One region of the Pantoea ananatis PA13 genome, then DNA from elsewhere that is predicted to be linked to it. Evidence: riboswitches for the same ligand, from Rfam matches in the RefSeq annotation. Region 1 holds a riboswitch; each other region holds the start of a gene.
The links. Region 1 has a riboswitch for thiamine pyrophosphate ahead of thiB (thiamine ABC transporter substrate binding subunit). Riboswitches for the same ligand answer to the same signal wherever they lie in the genome.

Region 1 (7,939 bases):
GCGACATCACTGTGAGTAATAATAAAGTTTTTTAGCCTCAGCGCCGCCGGTGAAAGCATTTTTGTTTTAATTGTCGCCAGACAAATATAACGCGGTGGAAGCGAATTTTTGATCGTCAGGATATGGAGATTGTAGTGCGTGAGCGCCGCAATTCTTGGCATGATGGCAATACCATAGCCGATACTGACCAACCCGGCCATTGCTAAATCCTCTTCCACATAACAGGCAATATCCGGTGACAGCGTTTGCTGGTGAAAGATGTCGTCAATAAACGGACGTAGCCCACTACTTTCTGAAAAATAGACATAGGGATAATGGATAGTTTCCGCTAAATCAACGTCGCTTTCGTGAAGACGCGCTAACGGATGATCTTTCGCTGTCACTACCACTAATTCTTGTTCAATAACCGGGATAAATTCAATATCAGGATCGTCGCCAATCCGCGAACAGATGACCATATCAACCTTATCCGCTTTGAGTGACTGCAACAACGCAACTGACGTCCCCTGTTTAAAAGAGAATGTCACATCATTATGACGAAAGTGTTGGGAGTAATTGTTGATAATTTGCGGAATAACATATTCCCCCATTGTATAGATAAATCCAATTCGGATATTTTCCCGGCACAGAAGGTGATTGTTTTTTAGCCTCTCCCTGCCATTTTCCAGTGCCGACAGTGCTGTCTCAACATAGGGTAAAAAACATTTCCCACTTTCACTAATCCTTACATTTCTGCCCTGACGGAAAAAGAGTGAAACGCCTAACTCCTTTTCTAACTCAGCGATAGCATGGCTAAGAGAGGGCTGGGTGATAAAAAGACTGGATGCCGCTTCCGTGTAATGCTCCGTTTCTGACAGGCGTTTAAAATAATAAAGTTGCTTGAGGTTCATGGCATTTGCCTTTGAATGAAAAGTAAATCTGCTATCGCTACTTTATCACCGTTAAAAGGACTAATTATGTACTCAGGTCAAAATTAATGACGCTTAAAAAATGCTATAAAGAAACAAAAAAATTAGCAATATCAGACTATTTTTCAATGTAAAAAAAACATCAAAAAATAGTTTAAACTTCAGGGATACATCATGGAAAAGTTATACAATGAGGAACACGCTGGCAGGCGCACGCCGAAAAATAAACCCACGAAAGTCAGAATAATCATTCTGCTATTAATATCCGCTGGCACAATGATTAACTATCTTGATCGGACAATTTTAGGCATCGTTGCGCCAAAAATCACCCGCGAACTTGAAATCGATCCCGCTATGATGGGCGTGGCTTTTTCTGCCTTCGCCTGGACGTATACGCTGGCACAAATCCCCGGAGGGATGTTTTTAGATCGCTTTGGTAACAAACTGACCTACGCCCTTTCCGTGCTGTTTTGGTCGATTTTCACTCTACTGCAAACATTTACTCTTGGGCTCAAGTCTTTGATCTTCCTGAGACTGGGGCTGGGATTGAGCGAAGCACCCTGTTTTCCGGTTAACAGTCGCGTAGTGGCAAAATGGTTCCCGCGTCATGAACGTGCCCGCGCCACCGCAACCTATACCGTCGGGGAATATATTGGTCTGGCGGCTTTCTCGCCCTTACTCTATCTCATTCTGGAGTATCACGGCTGGCGCAGCCTTTTTTTTATTACCGGCGGAGCCGGTATTCTGTTCACGTTTATTTGGTGGCGACTTTACCATGAGCCTGAAGCATCCCAAAAAGCCAATCAGGAAGAAATTGATTACATTATCAATAATGAACCCATTGAAACATTAAAAAACACGCCCTTTAATTGGCCCGATGCCAAACGTTTACTCTGCTGCCGGCAAATTATTGGCGCCAGTCTCGGACAATTCGCTGGAAATACGACCCTGGTGTTTTTTCTGACATGGTTTCCCACCTATTTAGCGAAAGAACGGCAACTGGAATGGCTTCAGGTGGGCTTTTTTTCTGTATGGCCATTTATGGCTGCCGCTGTAGGCGTTTTCTTTGGCGGGTGGCTCTCAGATAAACTGTTGAATGCAACAGGATCTATTAATCTGAGCCGAAAACTTCCGGTTATTAGCGGCCTGGTGCTTTCCGGCACGATTATTGCGGCTAACTGGATGAGTTCAGACAGCGCCGTTATCATCGTTATGTCCATTGCCTTTTTTGGACAAGGCATGGTCGGTCTGGGCTGGACAATAATCGCAGATATTGCCCCGGCTTCTATGGCAGGACTCACTGGTGGTATATTTAACTTTTGCGCCAATATGGCTTCGATTTTAGCGCCCCTGATTATCGGCATTATCATTTCAATGACAAGCAGCTTTTTTTATGCGCTCGTGTATATCGGTATCACTGCGGTGATTGGCTTAGTCGCCTATATCTTTATCATTGGCGATATTAAGCGGATTGTGCTCTAAAGCACCGTTCCCCCGGCACTGTTCTGCCGGGGGAACGTGCTTATTAAACGTCTTTAACGTTGCGTATCATTCCCAGCGTCAGTAAAGCAATCGCGGCGATCACCCAGTACACGCTGCCGTGACCAAAATGTTCAACCAGTATGCCCTGAAATAACCCCGCCAAAATAATGCCGGTCGAAATGCTGTTGGTAAACAGGGTTGTGGCTGCGCCTGCCCGCCCCGGCATCAGATCCTGAAACCACAACATTCCAATGCCCGCGACAACGCCGATAAACAGAGCGTTGAACACCTGCAGGACCAGCAGCGCCAGGTGACTGTGAAACAGAATCAGGCCGCTGTAAAACACAACGGCGGAGGCCACCGCGCCCACCATCATCTTTCGCTTACCCCAACGTTTGGCATAGAAACCGGCCAGGATCATGACCGGGATTTCCAACCCGGCGGCCGTGCCCATTAAGAGACCGGCAAGCTTTTCGGGCAGGCCCAAATCGTTGCTGATCCACAGCGGCATATCGATAATGTACATGGTGTTACAGGTCCACATCAGCGTTGATGCGGCAAACAAAATGCGCACGTCACGAATCCGCCAGCCGCTCAGGGGGATCCCGCCCGACTGCATCAGGGAAGCCGCACGCGGCACCGAGGGCACGGTAAACCAGATCAGCAGGAAACAGAGAAAAAACAAGCCGGCCGCCACGCTGAACAGCGTAACGAAACCAAAATTCAGCGCCAGCGCAAACGACAGCGGTGGCCCAATCACCCACGCCAGCGACACCTGAGCGCGCATAATGGAACTGAACATCACCACTTCGCGCGAGGAACTGTCGGCATATTCTCGCGCCAGCGCAAAGAGCTGCGGCATGGCGACGTTCGCCAGCGACGATAACAGCACGCCCAGCGTTATCAGCGTCAGGTAATGGCGGGTAAACGCGAACAGTATGGCGTTTGCCAGGGCAAGGATACAGCACACTAAGATGATATTCCGCCGATCGCCAACGCTGTCGGAGCGCTTTGCGATCATCATGCTGACCACAATGCCGGCGATGGCATTGATGGTAAAAAACAGCCCGACCCACAGCGGTGGCACCTGTACTTCTCGCGATAAAAACAGGCTCAGCGTCGGCGCCTGCAGCGCACCGGCCACGCCGAGGATAAAGGCGGTCACCATAAAAGCCAAAAAGACCGGATTGAAACGGCGCGAGAACGATAACAAAGATTTCATGCCTTATCCCTGACAGAACAACGGGAGAAACGGGAACAATGGAACCCCGACCCAAACCTACAACGTAAAAAAAACCAGCAGAATAACCCTGCTGGCGAAATCGTAACACACTACTCAGAAGGGACAGACATCGCTGCCAGTCCATGTCAGAGCGCCATTCATTACTGAATGCCTCCCGCTCTTCCAATACAGGAAAGATTGCCTCTAAAATGGGGTAAGAAAAACAGAGCACCTTTATCAGGGAGTTCCTCTTTTATGTCGTCATCACGTCTGAAGCAGCAGTTCATTCGTCTGTGGCAAAATTGCCAGGGACAACCACAGGAAACAACCCTGGGCGAACTGGCTGATTTGCTGCACTGTTCGCGTCGCCATATGCGAAACCTGCTCAACAGAATGCAAGCGGCTGGCTGGCTCACCTGGCAGGCCGAAGCCGGACGGGGCAAACGTTCCCTGATGACCTTCTGCTACACCGGGCTGGCGCTGCAGCAGCAGCGTGCCGAAGATCTTCTGGAGCAGGATCGTATCGATCAGTTAGTCCAGCTGGTGGGGGATAAAGATCAGGTCAGACAGATGATCAGCGCCCACCTGGGGCGGAGCTTCCGCCAGGGCAAACATATTTTGCGCGTCCTCTATTATCGCCCTCTGCTGAATCTGTTACCCGGTTCGCCCCTGCGCCGTTCGGAAACCCATATTGCCCGCCAGATCTTTAGCGGCCTGACGCGCATAAATGAGGAAAAGGGGGAAATCGAGGCCGATATCGCCCATCACTGGCAGCAAACATCCGATCTCCACTGGCGCTTTTATTTACGTCCTGCCATTCGTTTTCATCATGGCCGGGAGCTGGACATGGCCGATGTGATCGCAAGCCTGGAACGCCTGCGTCAGTATCCCCTGTTTTCTCATATCCAACGGCTCGACTCACCGGCCCCCTGGACCCTGGATATCTATCTGGATCAGCCCGACAGCTGGCTGCCCTGGCTGCTGGGCAGCGTCAGCGCCATGATTCTGCCACGGGAATGGCCTGAAATTCGCGATTTTGCCCGTCAACCTGTGGGAACAGGTCCTTATCGGGTCGTCCGTAATCAGCACAGCCAGTTGAAGATAGAAGCGTTTGACGACTACTTTGGCTATCGCGCGCTGATCGATGATGTGTCGGTGTGGGTACTGCCAGAGATCAGTGACGAGCTGGTTTATGCAGGGGTTCGCCTGCAGGGCGAAAAAGCCGATGAGAAACAGGAAGAGAGCCGGCTTGAAGAAGGTTGCTACTATTTACTGTTCGATCAGCGTTCAGAAAAAATGGCCGATCGAGACATTCGACGCTGGCTCAGCGACCTGCTTAACCCGATTGCACTCCTCAATAATGCGGGCAGGGGTTATCAGCGCTACTGGTTCCCGGCTTACGGCCTGCTACCCCGCTGGCACCATCGCCGCGATCTGACCCCAGTGGACAAACCGGCGGGCCTCACGAGCCTGACGTTAACCTGGTATAACCAGCATATTGAGCATGTCAGTATTACGGATGCCTTACGTCCGTTGCTGGCAGAACAGGGCGTTACGTTGAACACCCGGGAAGTCAGTTACGAAAGCTGGCATCAGGGCGAAGGCGAGAGTGATATCTGGCTGGGCAGCGTCAATTTTACCCTGCCCCTCGAATATTCCCTGTTTGCCCTGTTATACGAAACGCCGTTGATGCAGCACTGTCTGCCTGTTAACTGGCAGCAGGATGCCACGCGCTGGCGTGAAAAAACGCTCTCCCTCGCTGAATGGGGTAAATATCTGGTGGAAAATAGCTGGCTTCATCCGCTGTTTCATCACTGGCTGCTGCTGGAGGGCCAGCGCAGTATGCGCGGCGTGCGGATGAATACATTGGGCTGGTTTGATTTTAAATCCGCCTGGTTTGCCCCGCCTACGCTGTGAGCCTTTCCCCTTGCGCATTTAATGACTAGAATGTGGCGTTCTCAACGGGGTGCCCCTTTCCACAGTGTCAGGGCGCTGAGAAATACCCGTCGAACCTGAATCGGTTAATACCGACGTAGGGATTTGAGAGGTTGTTTTGCTCAGATCCTTTGCGACTCAACCCTGCCGCCCTAGGAGCGCAAAGTGTTAAAAAACGTCCTGCCCGTGCTGCTGTTACTTTCTGCCCCGGTCTTTGCGGCCAAACCTGTCCTGACGGTTTACACCTACGACGCCTTTTCCGCTGACTGGGGGCCGGGTCCGGCCGTCAAAAAAGCCTTTGAAGCCCAGTGCGGTTGCGAGCTGAAATTTGTCGCGCTGGAAGACGGTGTTTCGCTGCTGAACCGTGTACGTATGGAAGGCAAGAACACAAAGGCCGATGTGGTACTAGGCCTGGATAACAACCTTCTGCAGGCCGCGCAGCAAACCGGCCTGTTTGCCAAAAGCGACGTGGATACCCGTGAGCTGCAGGTGCCCGGCGGCTGGAAGGACACCACCTTTGTGCCGTTCGATTACGGTTATTTCGCATTCGTGTACAACAAAAACACGCTAAAAAATCCCCCTACAAGCCTGAAAGAACTGGTCGAAAGCCCAGAGAAATGGCGCGTGATTTATGAAGATCCTCGCACCAGCACGCCAGGCCTTGGCCTGCTGCTGTGGATGCAAAAGGTTTACGGGGACAACGCGCCTGAGGCCTGGCAAAAGCTGGCGAAGAAAACCGTCACGGTCACCAAAGGCTGGAGTGAAGCCTACGGCCTGTTTCTTAAAGGCGAGAGCGATCTGGTGCTGAGCTATACCACGTCACCGGCTTATCACATCATTGAAGAGAAAAAAGATAACTATGCTGCGGCATCCTTCGCCGAAGGCAACTATCTGCAGGTTGAGGTGGCCGCCCGACTGGCGAACAGCAAGCAGCCCAAACTGGCAGAACAGTTTATGCAATTCATGGTTACGCCAGCCTTTCAGAACACCATCCCTACCGGGAACTGGATGTATCCGGTGATCAAAACTGACCTGCCCGCCGGGTTTGCCTCGCTCAGCGTGCCGAAGACAACATTGCAGTTTTCACCGGAAGAGGTTGCCAGCCACCGTTCGCAATGGGTTAGCCAATGGCAACGCGCCGTCAGCCGTTAATCCCTTTCTGGCTGATTCCGGGTTCGCTCGCCACGCTGCTGCTCTGCAGCGTGGCGCTGCTGGCCTTCACAGCACTGTGGATGGCGGCGCCAGCGACCGACTGGCGGTCTGTCCTGCAGGATACGTACCTGCATCATGTTATTGGCTTTTCGTTTAAGCAGGCGCTGCTGTCCGCCCTGCTCTCCTTGCTGCCGGCCATTCCACTGTCCCGAGCCCTTTATCGGCGGCGCTTTCCCGGACGTCAGGTGTTGCTGCGCCTGTGCGCCATGACGCTGGTTCTGCCCGTGCTGGTGGCCGTATTCGGCCTGCTCACCGTCTATGGTCGGGTGGGCTGGCTGGCGCAGCTTTGCGCCTGGCTTGGCGTGGACTATCACTTCTCGCCTTACGGGCTTCAGGGAATTTTACTGGCCCATGTGTTTTTCAACCTGCCGCTGGCCACGCGCCTGATGCTGCAGGCGCTGGAAAGCATTCCTGCCGAACAGCGTCAGCTTGCTGCCCAACTGAACATACGTGGCTGGCATCATTTCCGGCTGCTTGAATGGCCCTGGCTGCGCCGCCAGCTCCTGCCCACCGGGGCATTAATCTTTATGCTCTGTTTTGCCAGTTTTGCCACCGTGCTATCGCTGGGTGGCGGGCCGCAGGCGACCACCATCGAACTGGCCATCTTCCAGGCGTTAAGCTATGACTACGATCCGGGCCGCGCGGCGCTCCTGGCGCTGATTCAGCTCAGCTGCTGCCTGGTGCTGGTGCTCCTCAGCCAGCGCTTCAGCAACGCCATTCCGGCGGGTAGCCCGCAACTGCACGGCTGGCGCGATCCTCAGGATTCCACGCTGGCCCGCGTCAGCGACGCCGCCATCATCTTTTTCGCCCTGCTGCTGCTGCTGCCGCCGCTGCTGGCGGTGATCGTAAATGGTCTGGATGGCGGGCTTCGGGGCGCGATACAGCAACCGGCGTTATGGCAGGCAACGTTGACCTCGTTACGTATCGCGCTCGGCGCCGGCGTGCTGTGTCTGGTCCTGACCACCATGCTGTTGTGGAGCAGCCGGGAGCTGCGCCTGCGGCGGCATACACTCGCCGCACAGATCATGGACACCAGCGGCATGCTGATTTTGGCAATGCCCGGTATCGTGCTGGCAACCGGCTTTTTCCTGCTACTGAACGCCACGACCGGCTTGCCGGACTCCGCGGATGGCGTGGTGATCTTTGCCAATGCGTTAATCGCGATTCCCTACGCGTTGAA
Region 2 (7,939 bases), 2.1 Mb from region 1:
GAGCCAATCTTTGGCACCGGCGGCGCGCAACGGCTGGTGGATGACTATGGTACCCGGCTGCTGGCGCAGCTACCGTTGCATATTCACCTTCGTGAAGACCTCGACGATGGCGAACCCACTGTGATCCGTCGTCCACACAGCGAGTTCGCGGCACTTTATCGCCAGCTTGCCGGCCGGGTGGCGGCTCAGCTCTACTGGCAGGGCGAGGTGATTCCGGGCGATATCGCGTTTCGCGCGCTTTAACGTCCGCTGGCCTCGCTGGTGTAGAGCGATGGCTGAGGATAGTGCATCAGCACATAATTCCCCTGTTCGCTCTCACCCTGCGAAATGATTTTCCAGCCGCGCTGCAAATAAAATGTTTGTGCGGCTTTGTTCATTTCCAGGCACTTTAGCGCGCCCGTCGAGGTGAAGCGCCCCTGAACCTCATTAAGCAGCGCGTTGCCCACGCCACGGCCCTGATAAGCCGGATCGACATACAGGCTGTGCAGAAAATTATCGTTTTCCATCAGCCCGGCAAACCCCACCCGATGACCGTCCAGTTCTGCAACCAGAACCGTCTCGCCGGGGATGATCTGATCGAAATCTTCAAGCTGCCAGTCCTCGTTTTCAATCCAGTCCCAGTTATGGCGGCGCGCCGCCAGATACAAGGTTCGCAGAAAAGGGCGGTCGGCCTCAGTAAACAGTCGAATATGCACATCGCGCTCCATTAATCCTTTTTAACAAACATGGCAGGGATTGCCAAAAAAGCAAAAGCAGAACAAATGTCATCTCTTTCACTGTACACTGCTGGGCGGTGCCTTTTGGGGAGACAGGAACGGGTGGTGAATTTCAGGCGCTGGATTTCACGCATAAGCAAGTAAAACGTGATTTCGCAGCGAGCGTTGCCGCCGTAAAGTCGGTTTTTTCCCTGAAAGATCAAGACGATCGGCGTTTGATAGCTTTCGTTTATTTTATTGATAACGAGGGCTTATTAGATGTTGGCCCGAAAAATTTGTAATCTGCATCACATATTCTAAAGGAGGCCATCACATGTCCATTATCAATACCAAAATTAAGCCGTTCAAAAACAGCGCATTCAAAAACGGCGAATTCATTGATGTAACCGAGAAAGACGTTGAAGGTAAATGGAGTGTTTTCTTCTTCTATCCTGCTGACTTCACTTTCGTTTGCCCAACCGAACTGGGCGACGTAGCGGATCACTACGAAGAGTTCCAGAAAATGGGCGTGGACATCTATTCCGTGTCTACCGATACCCACTTTACCCACAAAGCCTGGCACGGTTCTTCCGACACCATCGCGAAAATCAAATATGCGATGATTGGTGACCCAACTGGCGCGCTGACCCGCAACTTCGACATCATGCGCGAAGACGAAGGTCTGGCGGATCGTGGTACGTTTATCGTTGATCCACAGGGCGTGATCCAGGCAGTAGAAATCACTGCTGAAGGTATCGGCCGTGACGCGTCTGATCTGCTGCGCAAAGTGAAAGCGGCACAGTATGTGGCGTCTCACCCAGGTGAAGTGTGCCCGGCGAAATGGAAAGAAGGTGATGCCACTCTGGCACCGTCTCTGGACCTGGTTGGCAAAATCTAATTTCGCATCGATACGTCGATCATTTTCTCATCGGGTGCTGCGGCACCCGATTTTTTGACCAGGAACTCACTATGCTTGATACCAATTTAAAAACACAGCTCAAAGCCTATCTTGAGAAACTCACCAAGCCTGTGGAGTTGATTGCGACGCTGGATGATGGCGCGAAATCAACGGAGATTCGCAATTTGTTGGTCGATATCGCGAGCCTGTCTGACAAGGTCAGCTTTCGTGAAGAGAACGATCGTCAGGTGCGTAAGCCCTCGTTTTTAATTACTAACCCAGGCGCTGATCAGGGGCCGCGTTTTGCCGGTTCGCCGCTGGGTCATGAATTTACCTCACTGGTACTGGCACTGCTACAGACCGGTGGGCATCCCTCTAAAGAAGCGCAAAGCCTGCTCGACCAGATTGCGGCGCTGGATGGGGATTTCCATTTCGAAACCTATTATTCACTGTCGTGCCACAACTGTCCGGATGTGGTGCAGGCATTAAATCTGATGGCGGTGTTAAACCCACGCATCAGCCACACCGCCATTGACGGTGGCCTGTTCCAGAATGAAATTCAGGAACGCAATGTGATGGGCGTGCCCGCTGTCTATCTGAATGGCAAAGAATTCGGTCAGGGCCGCATGAGCCTGGCCGAGATCGTCAGCAAAGTCGACACCAATGCAGATAAGCGTGCCGCAGAAGAGCTGAACAAGCGTGAGGCTTACGAGGTTCTGATCGTGGGCAGCGGTCCCGCGGGCGCCGCCGCGGCTATCTACTCCGCACGTAAAGGGATTCGCACCGCGTTACTGGGCGAGCGCTTTGGTGGACAGGTGTTGGATACAGTCGATATTGAAAACTACATTTCCGTACAGAAAACGGAAGGGGCCAAACTGGCCGGCGCCCTGCGCGCTCACGTGGATGATTACAACGTTGACATCATTGACAGCCAGAGCGCGATTAAACTGATTCCCTCAGCGGTGAAAGGCGGCCTGCACGCTATTGAAACGGCCTCCGGCGCGGTGCTGAAATCGCGCAGCATCATTCTTGCCACCGGTGCGCGCTGGCGCAACATGGGCGTGCCTGGCGAAGAGCAATACCGCACCAAAGGCGTGACGTACTGCCCACACTGCGACGGCCCGCTGTTTAAAGGCAAACGCACGGCGGTCATTGGCGGCGGTAACTCTGGCGTAGAAGCCGCAATCGATCTGGCGGGCATTGTTGAACACGTGACGCTGCTGGAGTTCGCCAGTGAAATGCGTGCAGATAAAGTGCTGCAGGACAAACTGCGCAGCCTGAAAAACGTGGATGTGATTCTGAATGCACAAACCACGGAAGTGAAAGGCGATGGCAGTAAGGTGACGGGCCTGCAATATCTGGATCGCACTAACCAGACTACTCATGAGCTGGCGCTGTCGGGCATTTTCGTGCAGATCGGTCTGCTGCCTAACACCAACTGGCTGGAAGGCGCGGTTGAGCGCAACAAGATGGGCGAAATCATGATCGATGCGAAATGCGAAACCAGCCTGAAAGGCGTTTTCGCCGCAGGGGACTGCACCACCGTTCCTTATAAGCAGATCATCATCGCCAGCGGTGAAGGATCAAAAGCCTCACTGAGCGCGTTTGATTACCTGATTCGCACCCAGCCTGCGCACTAAGTTTTACGCGTAAGACGAAAGCCCTGTAACCTGTGTTGCGGGGCTTTTTAATATCCGGCCAGCGTCATCAGCATCATCCATAACGGTGTAGTAATGGCAGCAAAAAGCGTGGAAAACAGCATGCTCGCGGCCGTCGGTCCGGTTATCACATTAAATTTCTGCGACATCAGATAGACGTTCACGCCCACCGCCATGGATCCCAGCAGCACCACCACTTTGCTTTCCAGCGCAGGTAACCCGGTCAGCCAGGCAATAGCCCAGACGCACAGCGGTTGCAGAATCAGTTTCAACGCACAGATGGTGTAACTCTCTTTTAAGCCTTCCCGAATCCGGTAGTGCGCCAGGCTCATGCCAAGGGTAATCAGGGACAGAGGCGCGGCAATCGATGCCAGCATGCGTAAGGGTTCAGCGGCAATAACGGGAAGCGGCCTCTGTAGCAGACTCCAGGTCGTGCCGGACAAAATACCGATGATTAATGGGTTTTTCAGCACGCTGATCAAGGTTCGTTTAAAGCCCCCCAGTGAGAAACTGCCCTGTTTGGACCACTCCACCGATACCGTCAGCAAGGTCCAGAGAATCAGGCTGTTAAACACCAGCACCAGCGCGACGGAGGGGAGTGCCGCTTGGCCAAGCAGGACGGTAGCAACCGGAATCCCCAGCATCACGTTGTTCGAGAACACGCCGCCCAGGGCAAAAACCGATCCGGCTACGCCATCCAACTGAAACAGGCGCGATGCGACAATCCGTCCCACAATGAAGACCAACAGGCAACTGCCAAAAAACGCCAGCAGCAGGCGTACATCGACCGGTGGACTGTTATAAAAATCACTCATGATGCGAAACAGCATGCAGGGCAGGGCGACATTGAACACAAAACGGTTCATGCCTTCGCTGACGGTAACGGGCCATCTGCCAAACCGGATAAGGCAGAATCCCAGAAAAATCAGGATAAATAGCGGGGCGGAAAGGTAGATCTGGTGTCCTAGTGTATCCAGCAGGAATGGCATAAGTGTAAGCAATCCAGTGACTCAGTAACCGCAAGACTATCAAATTGCTTCAACCACGTAACCTGGCAAAACAGGGCGCGCGGTCAGCCAGATCATCCCAGCCAGCGACGCGCCTGATCATCACTGATATCGCGGTAATAAACCCGATGGATAACCGTATCGCAACGTTGGCAGCGGGCAGAAAGATAGGTGGAATAATAATATCGGCCAGAAGGAGAAACCGCACCCTGACGGGTGATACTAATGTCGGTCCATCGGTGACGATGAGGAATAAGCGCTAAGAATCGCATCATGCTTCCTGTAAAGTATGAAGTGCTCTGTTTATTTGTTTTTTACGTTTATGCGTTTACTTTTAGGGTGCGATGTTTTTGGCAGGTTTAATTTATTAATAGATGATGTAACAGGGGCGAATATTATTGTTAAATAGCGAAACGGCTTTCGCGGCTATTACGTGCAAATTTAGAGCCCGCAGCATTAAGCCTTTTTTTGTGAAGTTGGTGGTTGATCGAGATCATGCAAAAGCTTTGCATATCAAATCGAAAAAATAATAAGAGCCTTGCTTAAATCAGAGCGCTTACTTAAGCTTTTGTTCGTAACACGACTCGGGGTGCCCTTCTTTGTGAAGGCTGAGAAAAACCCGTATTACCTGATCTGGATAATGCCAGCGTAGGGAAGTCTGATGCCTGACCGCATTCGCCTTCTTGTCCGCCGGTTGGGAGTTATGATGACACATCAACCGCAACACCTTTCTGATGCGCAATGCGCGCCCATTCTGCAACAATTTCGCCGTCAGTCACCGCTGGTGCACTGTATGACCAACGATGTGGTGCAAACGCTAACGGCTAACGTTTTACTCGCCCTTAATGCCTCTCCGGCCATGGTCATCGACGCTGAAGAAGCGGCGCAGTTTAGCGCGGTTGCCGATGCGCTGCTTATCAATGTCGGTACGCTAACCCACGATCGTAAGCAAGCGATGCAGGCTGCGGTGCTTGCAGCAAACCAGGCGGGCACGCCCTGGACACTGGATCCGGTGGCGGTCGGCGCGCTGACGCTGCGCACCGCGTTTTGCAAGCAGCTACTCGCGCAGTCGCCTGCAGTGGTTCGCGGCAATGCCTCAGAGATTCTGGCGCTGGCGCAGCAGGCAGAAGGCGGACGCGGTGTTGACAGCCTGCATTCGGCCGAAGCCGCACTGCAGGCAGCCCAACAGCTGGCAAAAGCCTTTGATACCTGTGTCGTCGTAACCGGCGAAGTAGACTATGTCACCGATGGGCAGCGCACTTGGGCGATTACGGGCGGCTCGCCGTTAATGACGCGGGTGGTCGGCACCGGCTGTGCGCTTTCAGCGGTGGTTGCGGCCTTTGCCTGTTTGACAGGTGACCGACTGATCAACATCGCCTGCGCCTGTCGGGTGATGGCGCTGGCTGGAGAAAAGGCCGCGCAGGATGCAGATGGACCGGGTAGCTTTGCGCCTGCTTTCCTGGATGCACTCTGGACGCTGGAGGCACCTGATGAAACGCATTAATGCCCTGACGATTGCGGGGACCGATCCCAGCGGCGGGGCCGGTATCCAGGCCGATCTGAAAACCTTCTCTGCACTGGGCGCTTACGGTACCAGTGTGATCACGGCGCTGGTGGCGCAGAATACCTGCGGCGTGCAGTCGGTATACCCTGTTGCGCCAGAGTTTGTGACCGCCCAGCTGGACTCGGTGCTGGATGATGTGCGCATCGACAGTGCGAAGATTGGCATGCTGTCTGAAACAGAAATTGTCGAGCGGGTGGCCCATGGCCTGCAGCGGCGGGAAATTCCCTTTGTGGTGCTGGATACGGTGATGGTGGCTAAAAGCGGCGATGCCCTGCTGAATCCGGATGCGATTGCCTGTGTGCGAGATCGTTTATTGCCACAGGTGTCATTGATTACGCCAAACCTGCCCGAAGCCGCTGCACTGCTGGGATGCCAGGTTGCCCTCAATGAAGATGAGATGCTCACCCAGGGCGAAGCGCTACTGGCGCTGGGCTGCCAGGCAGTGCTGATGAAAGGCGGTCATCTCGATGGTGATGAAAGCCCGGACTGGCTGCTGACCCGGGCAGGGCGTCAGCGCTTTAGCAGCGTGCGGGTAAACACGCGTCATACGCACGGCACTGGCTGTACACTGTCCGCCGCGCTCGCGGCCTTACGTCCCCGGCATGACAGCTGGGAAGCGACGATCAGTGAAGCGAAAGCCTGGCTGCAGCAGGCATTACTGGCGGCAGATTCGCTGGAAGTGGGCAACGGGATTGGGCCGGTGCACCATTTCCATCAGTGGTGGTAGCCCATCGTGTTTCGCCTTGCAGACTGGCAAGGCGTTAATCCTCTTCAAACCAGGCGCTGTTTTGCTTGATGACTGGGGTGATCGAAAACATCATGGCCTGCAAATGATGGCGCAACGCCGCCTCAGCCTTGACGGGATCGTTTGCCTTCAGCGCCGCAAAAATAGCATCATGCTGTTCTATCAGGGTTTCGGCGGGCGCAACGTCATTCAGGGTTAAATAGCGTACCCGATCCATGGTGGCTTTGATGTTTTCAACCGTTTCCCACGCCAGTGGACAGCCGATGCTCTCAGCGATGAGGCGATGAAACTCATCGTCCAGGCTTAAGAACATCTGGCTATCGCCACGGGCAGCGGTGATGCGTTGCAGTTGCAGGTTATGCTCCAGCGCCATCAGCCCTGACTCTGCGATTTCCTCAGCAGCGCGACGGACCACGGCAATCTCCACGGCCTCACGAATGAAACGACCATCTTCGACCCGTTTAGCCGAGATCCTGCGCACAAAGGTGCCGCGCTGCGGCAGGATCTGAACCAGACCGGCTTCCGCGAGCTTGATAAAGGCTTCCCGCACCGGCTGACGTGAGAGGTTGAACCGGGTGGAAACCTCTTTTTCCGAGAGCAGTGCACCAGGCTGAATTACGCACGTCACGATATCGCGGCGCAGATAGCGGTAAACCTGCTGATTCACCGGTTCGCTGGTGGTAATGGTGTAAGAAAGTGTCATATCGCTGTCCGTTTTATCTTCGGCCTGGCATCAGGCGATCGCATCAGACCTCAGGACCGGCAATGGCCTGCTGAACGCTGGCACGGGCTCCCTGAGCGGCAAGCTGCAGGTAACAGGCGGTAAGTTGTTTCACCAGCGCATCGTTTTTAGCAAGATCGTCGCCAAATACCCTGCTGATGTTGAGTAACGCCCGCACGCGAGCTTCACCGTCATCACTTTCCGCTACGCAAGTGGCCAGTTGTGCGTTCAGCGGATCGCGGATCTCGATGGGCTCGCCTTTTTCGTCCACTGCGCTGACATAGCGCATCCAGGCCGCGATGCCCAGCAGCAGCAAGGGACACGGCGTGCCGTGGTCCAGATGCCAACGCAGGCTGTCGAGAAAGCGCTGGGGCAGCTTCTGGGTCCCGTCGGTCGCAATCTGATAAGTCCGATGCTTAATCGCCCGATTGGCAAAGCGGGCGATAAGCGCATCGGCATAGGCGGATAAATCGACATCCTGAATGGTCAGCGTAGGTGCCTGCTCATTGACCATCAGCGCCCGTGCCGCTGCGCGAAACGCGTCATCAGCCATACAGTCGCTGATGTGTTCGTAACCGGCAAGATAGCCAAGGTAAGCTAAAAACGAATGGCTGCCATTGAGCATGCGCAACTTCATCTGCTCAAACGGCA
Region 3 (7,939 bases), 640 kb from region 1:
CATGGTTAGCCAGCAGGATCTCGTCCCCCCGGCGAATGGCGACGATAATGCAGGGCGCAATCTGTGGATAGTAGCGTTCACGGCAGTGGCTGCACAGGCAGGCAAATTCACGCTTGCTGGCGTGCATCTCATGGCCGCAGTAGCCACACCAGCGGTGAGAGCGATAAAATTCGGCCAGCTGTACACCGCGCCCTGCCAACTGAAACAGTCCCGGATCTTCGTTAAGTAACTGCCGCAAAGACAGCATATCCTCCGAACGTGTTTCGCAAATCAGCCAGACATTCTCCCCCTGCCATTCGCCAATTACGCGCCCCTGATGACCCGTCAGGCCAAAATGCTGCGCATTACCGTGAGGCAGGTCTCCTTGCGGTAACCAAATTTTTTGTTCACTGCTGACAATCCACCATCCAGCGTCTACGCTTGAAATTTCGCATTGCATTTATTTCGTCATCCTTAGCGTCAACCCGCACGCTGAAGTCCCGATGTTAAGTGTGTAGATGAACAACTATACCCAAATAATTCTGGTTGCAAGACGACAACACGCTTATTTCTCCCCGGCAGGCTCGTGGAAAACAAGCGCACTTGACGCATCGCTAATCTGAAATATGAAGGTGCATAACTCATACGGAGTTAACTATGCTCAACCAGTTAGACGTTCTGACCAAACGCGTAGGTGGCAGTAATGAACTGGTCGATTCATGGCTGGCCGCTCGCCGCCAGTTACTGGTTTCTTATTACCATTTGGTCGGTATCAAGCCAAAGAAAGAGGCACTGACGCGTCTGGATGAACAGGCACTTGATAACTTTTGCCATAATCTGGTCGATTATCTTTCATCCGGCCACTTCAGCCTCTATCAACGCCTGATCGGAGAAATGGACGGTACCAGTCCGCTGTTGGCAGCAACGCAGATTTATCCCTCGCTGGAAGCCAACACCGAACAACTGATGAAGCTGTATGACGGACACCTGCAGCAGGCGATCGATGACGATAACTACGTCACCTTTCAGAATGCGCTATCGGAGGTCGGAGAAGCCTTGGAAGGACGCTTTACGCTTGAGGACAAACTCATCCAGATGGCATGGGATAATCACCTGACCCCGCCCGTGGCTAACGACAGCGAAATTGCCCGCCCCGCCTAAAACCTAATCGATTGTAAAAGACTTGTGATTAGCCAAAAGCCCCCTTATGCTGAGTGGGCTTTACGTTTAACGCCGAACGTAGTCGGTGTTTACGGTTGATACGTCATCTACGGGCGCTGTTCATGCTATCCCTTTTTCCCGGGTGAAGCCGAGCGGGCGCCGTAGCGAAATCGTTGAAACCTCATCTTGTCGGAGTGCCTAAGGGCTGAGACCGTTAATTCGGGATCCGCGGAACCTGATCAGGTTAGAACCTGCGAAGGGAACAAGAGTAAATTTATACGGTACGCCACCGAATGGTGTCAGCAGTGCCGTTACTCCTTCCGAACTCCGGACAAGCAACCTTCCCTCTTACTGGAATATTGCTATGTCTACTGCTAAAACGACCCGTCGCGAACAACGTGCTCAGGCACAGGAATTCATTGACTCTCTTCAGGGCGGCAGCGCCTTCCCTAATTCAAAACGTATCTGGCTTACCGGCAGCCGCGATGATATCCGTGTCCCAATGCGGGAAATTCAACTCAGCCCTACCCTGACCAGCGGCAGTAAAGAAGCGCCGGTTTATGAGGAGAATGAGCCCGTTCCGGTTTACGATACGGCCGGTGCCTATGGCGATCCCGCCGCACAAATCGACGTGCATCGGGGGTTGGATAAACTGCGGGCGCGCTGGATTGAAGAGCGGAATGACAGCGAAAATCTGGTGCAAATCAGCTCTGCCTACACGCAACAGCGGCTGGCCGATGACGGCCTGGATCACTTGCGTTTTGAACACCTGCCCACACCACGCCGTGCGAAGGCAGGCCACTGCGTTACCCAGCTCCATTATGCTCGTCGGGGCATAATTACGCCGGAGATGGAGTTTATCGCGCTGCGGGAAAATATGGGCCGGGAACGCATCCGCGGCGAGGTGCTGCTGCAGCAGCATCCGGGGCACAGCTTTGGCGCCCATCTGCCAGAAAATATTACCCCTGAGTTTGTGCGTCAGGAAGTGGCTGCCGGGCGCGCTATTATTCCGGCAAATATTAACCATCCCGAATCCGAACCCATGATCATCGGGCGTAACTTTCTGGTGAAAGTGAATGCCAATATCGGCAACTCAGCCGTGACCTCCTCGATTGAAGAAGAGGTTGAAAAGCTGGTGTGGTCAACGCGTTGGGGCGCCGATACCGTCATGGATCTTTCCACCGGCCGCTATATCCACGAAACCCGTGAATGGATTTTGCGTAACAGCCCGGTGCCTATCGGTACGGTACCGATCTATCAGGCGCTTGAGAAAGTTAACGGTGTGGCAGAAGATCTGAACTGGGAAATTTTCCGCGACACATTGCTGGAACAGGCCGAGCAGGGTGTGGATTATTTTACGATTCATGCAGGCGTGCTGCTGCGCTATGTGCCCATGACCGCGAAACGCCTGACTGGGATTGTCTCGCGTGGTGGTTCCATTATGGCGAAGTGGTGCCTGTCGCATCACAGAGAGAGCTTCCTGTATGAGCACTTCCGCGACATCTGTGAAATTTGTGCGGCCTACGACATCTCATTATCACTGGGTGACGGCCTGCGTCCGGGATCGATTCAGGATGCCAATGACGAAGCGCAGTTTGCGGAACTGCACACCTTAGGTGAGCTGACGAAAGTTGCCTGGGAATACGACGTGCAGGTGATGATTGAGGGCCCCGGCCATATTCCCATGCAAATGATCCGTCGCAACATGACCGAACAACTGGAACATTGCCATGAAGCGCCGTTTTACACTCTGGGCCCCCTCACCACTGATATTGCTCCGGGTTACGATCACTTTACCTCCGGCATTGGTGCCGCGATGATTGGCTGGTTCGGCTGCGCCATGCTGTGCTACGTCACGCCCAAAGAGCATTTAGGTCTGCCAAACAAGGAAGATGTTAAACAGGGCTTAATCACGTACAAGATCGCCGCGCACGCAGCCGATCTGGCCAAGGGTCATCCGGGCGCGCAAATCCGCGACAATGCGATGTCCAAAGCACGTTTTGAGTTTCGCTGGGAAGACCAGTTTAATCTTGCACTGGATCCGCATACGGCCCGGGCTTACCACGATGAAACCCTGCCGCAGGAGTCCGGTAAGGTGGCCCACTTCTGCTCTATGTGCGGCCCCAAATTTTGCTCAATGAAAATTACCCAGGAAGTGCGTGACTACGCCGCAAGGCAGGAAGCCGAAGCCCAGGCGATTGAGGTGGGGATGGCGAAAATGTCTGATCATTTTCGTGAGCGCGGCGGTGAGCTGTATCACCCTGCGACCGCAATAAAGGAGGAATAAATGGACGCCTTTCCCGCAACCGCATCACGTCTGGGGCTCTATCCGGTCGTTGACAGCGTGGAATGGATAGAGCGCCTGCTGGAAGCCGGTGTGCGAACCCTTCAGCTTCGGATCAAGGATCAGCCGGACGAGGTGGTTGAACCCATGATTATTCGGGCTATCGCCGCAGGTAAGCGCTATCAGGCACGTCTGTTTATCAATGATTACTGGCAACTGGCGATTAAACATCAGGCCTATGGCGTCCATCTGGGTCAGGAAGATTTAGAGGTCGCTAACCTGCAGCAGATCCTGCACGCAGGCTTGCGGCTGGGACTTTCAACTCATGATGATGCAGAGCTGGATCGGGCGCTGGCACTGCGCCCTTCCTATGTGGCGCTGGGGCACATCTTCCCCACCCAGACGAAGGCCATGCCCTCTTCCCCTCAGGGCGTAGCTGAACTTAAGCGCCATTTGGCCCGGCTGCACGGCATCTCAACAGTCGCGATCGGAGGCATCAGTATTGATCGTGCGCCAGAGGTCCTGGCCACCGGGGTGGGCAGTATTGCGGTGGTGAGCGCGATTACTCAGGCAGAAGACTGGCAGGAGGCCACGCGTGTTCTGCTGCGGCTTGCCGAACCCGAAACGGCGTACTAACGCGCGTCAGCGCCCAGAAATACCTGCAGCCTGTGCAAAAGGCTGTTAAAGAGTGGAAAGCCGCGCACGGCAATGAGTATTACGGCTGGCGCGGTTTTTTTATGCTCAGTAAAGTCACAGGTGTCCGGCCGGAATGGCCGGACCAGGGCCAGTTCCCTCCTCTTTCTGGCCCTGCTCCTCAACCACAGGTAAAGAGGTATGTGCCCTTGGCCGATCGTGGACACATGCCGCTATCGCCTGCTCAACGGCGCTGCCCGTTATCGCCAGTGCCCGTTCAACTTTATCGCTGGCAGGCAAGGCATAGTTCAGGCGCAGGCAGTTGCGATATTTGCCCGAGGCGGAAAACAGCGAACCCACAGCAATCTGTATCCCGGACTCCCGCAGCGTATTGTTAAGTTGCACGGCGTCAAAGGCTTCTGGCAGTTCAATCCACATCAGAAATCCCCCCTGAGGCCGCGTGACGCAGATTCCACAGGGGAAATAGTGCCGAACCCAGCAAATAAAGGTTTCGTAGTTGTGTTGGTAAACCTGACGCATCCGCCGCAGATGGGTCTGGTAATGCCCCTGATGAATAAACTCTGCAACTGCGTGCTGAGGCTGAGTCGCAGTAGACCCGGTTCCGATGTATTTCATATGCAGAACCCGATCGCGGTAGCGCCCCGGCGCCACCCAGCCTACGCGCAGACCCGGCGCCAGCGTTTTTGAAAATGAACTGCATAACAATACGCGCCCGTCTTCATCCATCGATTTAATGGATGAAGGCCGTGGATACTCCCAGGCCAACTCGCCATAGACATCGTCTTCAATAATCGCGGCGTCAAAACGTTGCGCCAAGGCCAGCAGGGCGCGCTTGCGCTTCTCTGGCATGATGAAACCAAGTGGGTTATTACAGTTGGGCACCACAACGACGGCCTTAATCGGCCACTGATCAAAGGCCAGCTCCAGCGCCTCAAGACTGATGCCCGTTACCGCATCGGTGGGGATCTCAATGGCGCGAATGCCAAAACCGCGCAGCGTTTGCATGATGCCGTGAAACGATGGTGATTCCACGGCGATGATATCGCCTGGCTGGCAGACAGCGCGAACGGAAACAGACAGGGCTTCATGGCAACCCGTCGTAATGACAATATCTTCATGGCTGAGCTGACAGCCACTGTCAATCATCAGCCGGGCGATCTGCTCTCGCAGGCAGGTCACCCCATACAGATTATCGTAATTCAGCAGAGTGCTTTCCTGCTTCTGTGCCTGCCGACTAAACGCTTTCCAGAGCGGCTTCAGGGTAGACTGTGTGAGATCCGGCATGCCGCTGCCCAACTGCAATATGTCATCTTCCAGCCGGCTGTTAAGCAGATCAAAGACCGCATCCCACTGCGTGATTTCCACCGGGCGCTGTACCGGTCGGGTCAGTGCCGGAATGGGCGGCATCGCTTTATGCGGCGCGACATAATAGCCCGAACGGGACTGCGGGATGATCAACTGTTTCTGCTCCAGCAAATAATAGGCCTGTTGCACGGTGCTAATACTGACACCGTGTTCAGCACTCAGGCTGCGCACCGAGGGCAACCGTTCGCCGTTCCGATACAGCCCCTGCGCAATGCGCTTTTCCAGCAGCATGGCTAAATGTTGATAACGCGTCATTGTATGCCTTATGAAGTTTGATTGCCCCGCAAAGCGGTACAGATTAACGCTATTTCTACCATTCAGATGCGTCAACGCGCAATCTGTATGTTAAATATTTGTTCCTGGTGAGTCTGTATCGAACAGACGGTCTACGTGAAAATGTTTCTCAGATAAACAACGAGGGGCAGGATCATGGGATATGAAGAAAACCGCGCGGCTAAGCCATTTGTCATAAGACCGTTTCGGTTCTTGCGCATTGTCTGGGGGAGCATCCGACGCTGGCAATGCCAGCGGGAAACCCGCGCTATTTTGTCCAGGCTTAGCGATAGTCAGTTAAAAGACATTGGGTTAAATCGACGCGATATTCACTGATGGCTTAAAGATAAAAAAAAACCCTGCCAGAGCAGGGTTTTTTATCAGGCGTTTGACGATTACTCGTCGTTGTTACCGCCCAGACCAGCGTTCAGCAATTCAGCCAGGCTTGCAGAGGCTTCATCCGCAGTTACCTGCGGTGCAACCGGCACTTCGCCTGCCGCTTTGCGGCGCATACGATCCTGATGGTATGCATAACCGGTACCGGCAGGGATCAGACGTCCCACGATAACGTTCTCTTTCAGACCGCGCAGTTCGTCGCGCTTGCCTGCAACTGCCGCTTCGGTCAGGACACGCGTGGTTTCCTGGAACGATGCAGCAGAGATGAACGATTCGGTTGCCAGTGACGCTTTGGTAATACCCAGCAGGTCACGCATGAAGGTAGCGCCCACTTTTCCGTTCGCTTCAAGTTCACGGTTAGAGATCTTGATGCGAGAGAATTCAGCCTGCTCACCTTCCAGGAACTCGGTGCTTCCCGCGCTCATGATGGTTGCTTTACGCAGCATCTGACGAACGATGACTTCGATGTGCTTATCGTTAATCTTAACGCCTTGCAGACGGTAAACTTCCTGCACTTCGTTAGTGATGTAACGGGTAACCGCATGCACGCCACGCAAGCGCAGGATGTCATGTGGTGACTCTGGGCCATCGGAAACCACGTCACCGCGCTCAACACGTTCACCTTCGAACACGTTCAGCTGACGCCATTTCGGAATCATCTCTTCATACGGATCGCTACCATCCAGCGGAGTAATAACCAGACGACGTTTACCTTTGGTCTCTTTACCGAAGGAGATGATGCCGCTGATCTCCGCCAGGATTGCTGGCTCTTTCGGACGACGTGCTTCGAACAGGTCAGCAACGCGTGGCAGACCACCGGTAATATCCTTGGTACCGCCCGATTCCTGCGGAACACGCGCCAGGGTATCACCCGAGCTGATCTTCACGCCATCTTCAAGCTGTACAATCGCTTTACCTGGCAGGAAGTACTGAGCTGGCATATCGGTACCAGGGATCAGGACATCATTGCCGCTAGCATCAACGATTTTCAGGGCTGGACGCAGGTCTTTACCACCCGCAGTACGCTCAGCAGAATCCAGGACCACCAGCGATGACAGACCGGTCAGGTCGTCAGTCTGACGAGTAATGGTCTGACCATCGATCATATCCGTGAAGCGAATGAAACCGCCCACTTCAGTGATAACCGGCATGGTATGCGGATCCCAGTTTGCAACGGTTTCGCCCGCAGCAACCTGCTCACCATCACCTTTCGCCATGGTCGCACCGTAAGGAACTTTATAGCTCTCTTTAGTACGGCCAAATTCGTCGATCATTTTCAGTTCAACGTTACGCGAGGTGATCACCAGCTTGCCTGCCGAGTTAGTTACCGACTTGGCATTGGTCAGCTTGATGGTACCTTTGTTCTTCACCTGAATGCTGGATTCAGCAGCCGCACGTGATGCCGCACCACCGATGTGGAACGTACGCATCGTCAGCTGTGTACCCGGCTCACCGATGGACTGTGCCGCGATAACACCGATCGCTTCACCTTTGTTGATGATGTGACCACGTGCCAGGTCGCGACCATAGCAATGCGCACACACACCAAAGTCGGTTTCACAACCAACAACAGAACGCACTTTCACGCTGTCTACTGAGTTCAGTTCCAGCACGTCACACCAGTGCTCATCGAGCAGAGTGTTACGTGGAACCAGAATGTCAGCCGTACCAGGCTTCAGCACGTCTTCCGCAGTCACACGACCCAGAACACGCTCACGCAGCGGTTCTTTCACGTCGCCACCTTCGATGACCGGCGTCATCATGATGCCTTCGTGCGTGCCGCAGTCGTCTTCAGTCACAACCAGATCCTGTGCAACGTCAACCAGA

Region 2: another riboswitch for thiamine pyrophosphate. It lies ahead of thiM (hydroxyethylthiazole kinase); the one in region 1 lies ahead of thiB (thiamine ABC transporter substrate binding subunit).
Region 3: another riboswitch for thiamine pyrophosphate. It lies ahead of thiC (phosphomethylpyrimidine synthase ThiC); the one in region 1 lies ahead of thiB (thiamine ABC transporter substrate binding subunit).

The regions. Positions count from the first base shown of each region.
Region 1 is NC_017554.1:3,782,043-3,789,981, forward strand. It holds gene PAGR_RS17955 (LysR family transcriptional regulator) at 1-890, opposite strand, end outside; gene PAGR_RS17960 (MFS transporter) at 1,083-2,390, shown strand; gene PAGR_RS17965 (MFS transporter) at 2,434-3,612, opposite strand; gene sgrR (HTH-type transcriptional regulator SgrR) at 3,868-5,529, shown strand; TPP riboswitch at 5,565-5,669, shown strand; gene thiB (thiamine ABC transporter substrate binding subunit) at 5,713-6,699, shown strand; gene thiP (thiamine/thiamine pyrophosphate ABC transporter permease ThiP) at 6,675-7,939, shown strand, end outside.
Region 2 is NC_017554.1:1,634,886-1,642,824, forward strand. It holds gene apbC (iron-sulfur cluster carrier protein ApbC) at 1-243, shown strand, start outside; gene PAGR_RS07710 (GNAT family N-acetyltransferase) at 240-707, opposite strand; gene ahpC (alkyl hydroperoxide reductase subunit C) at 1,030-1,593, shown strand; gene ahpF (alkyl hydroperoxide reductase subunit F) at 1,665-3,233, shown strand; gene PAGR_RS07730 (AEC family transporter) at 3,281-4,240, opposite strand; gene PAGR_RS07735 (hypothetical protein) at 4,333-4,530, opposite strand; TPP riboswitch at 4,834-4,930, shown strand; gene thiM (hydroxyethylthiazole kinase) at 4,962-5,762, shown strand; gene thiD (bifunctional hydroxymethylpyrimidine kinase/phosphomethylpyrimidine kinase) at 5,749-6,549, shown strand; gene PAGR_RS07750 (GntR family transcriptional regulator) at 6,584-7,270, opposite strand; gene PAGR_RS07755 (mannitol dehydrogenase family protein) at 7,314-7,939, opposite strand, start outside.
Region 3 is NC_017554.1:4,420,716-4,428,654, forward strand. It holds gene nudC (NAD(+) diphosphatase) at 1-439, opposite strand, end outside; gene PAGR_RS20825 (Rsd/AlgQ family anti-sigma factor) at 637-1,140, shown strand; TPP riboswitch at 1,321-1,419, shown strand; gene thiC (phosphomethylpyrimidine synthase ThiC) at 1,505-3,427, shown strand; gene thiE (thiamine phosphate synthase) at 3,428-4,060, shown strand; gene PAGR_RS20840 (aminotransferase-like domain-containing protein) at 4,175-5,698, opposite strand; gene PAGR_RS23360 (DUF1127 domain-containing protein) at 5,873-6,052, shown strand; gene rpoC (DNA-directed RNA polymerase subunit beta') at 6,112-7,939, opposite strand, start outside.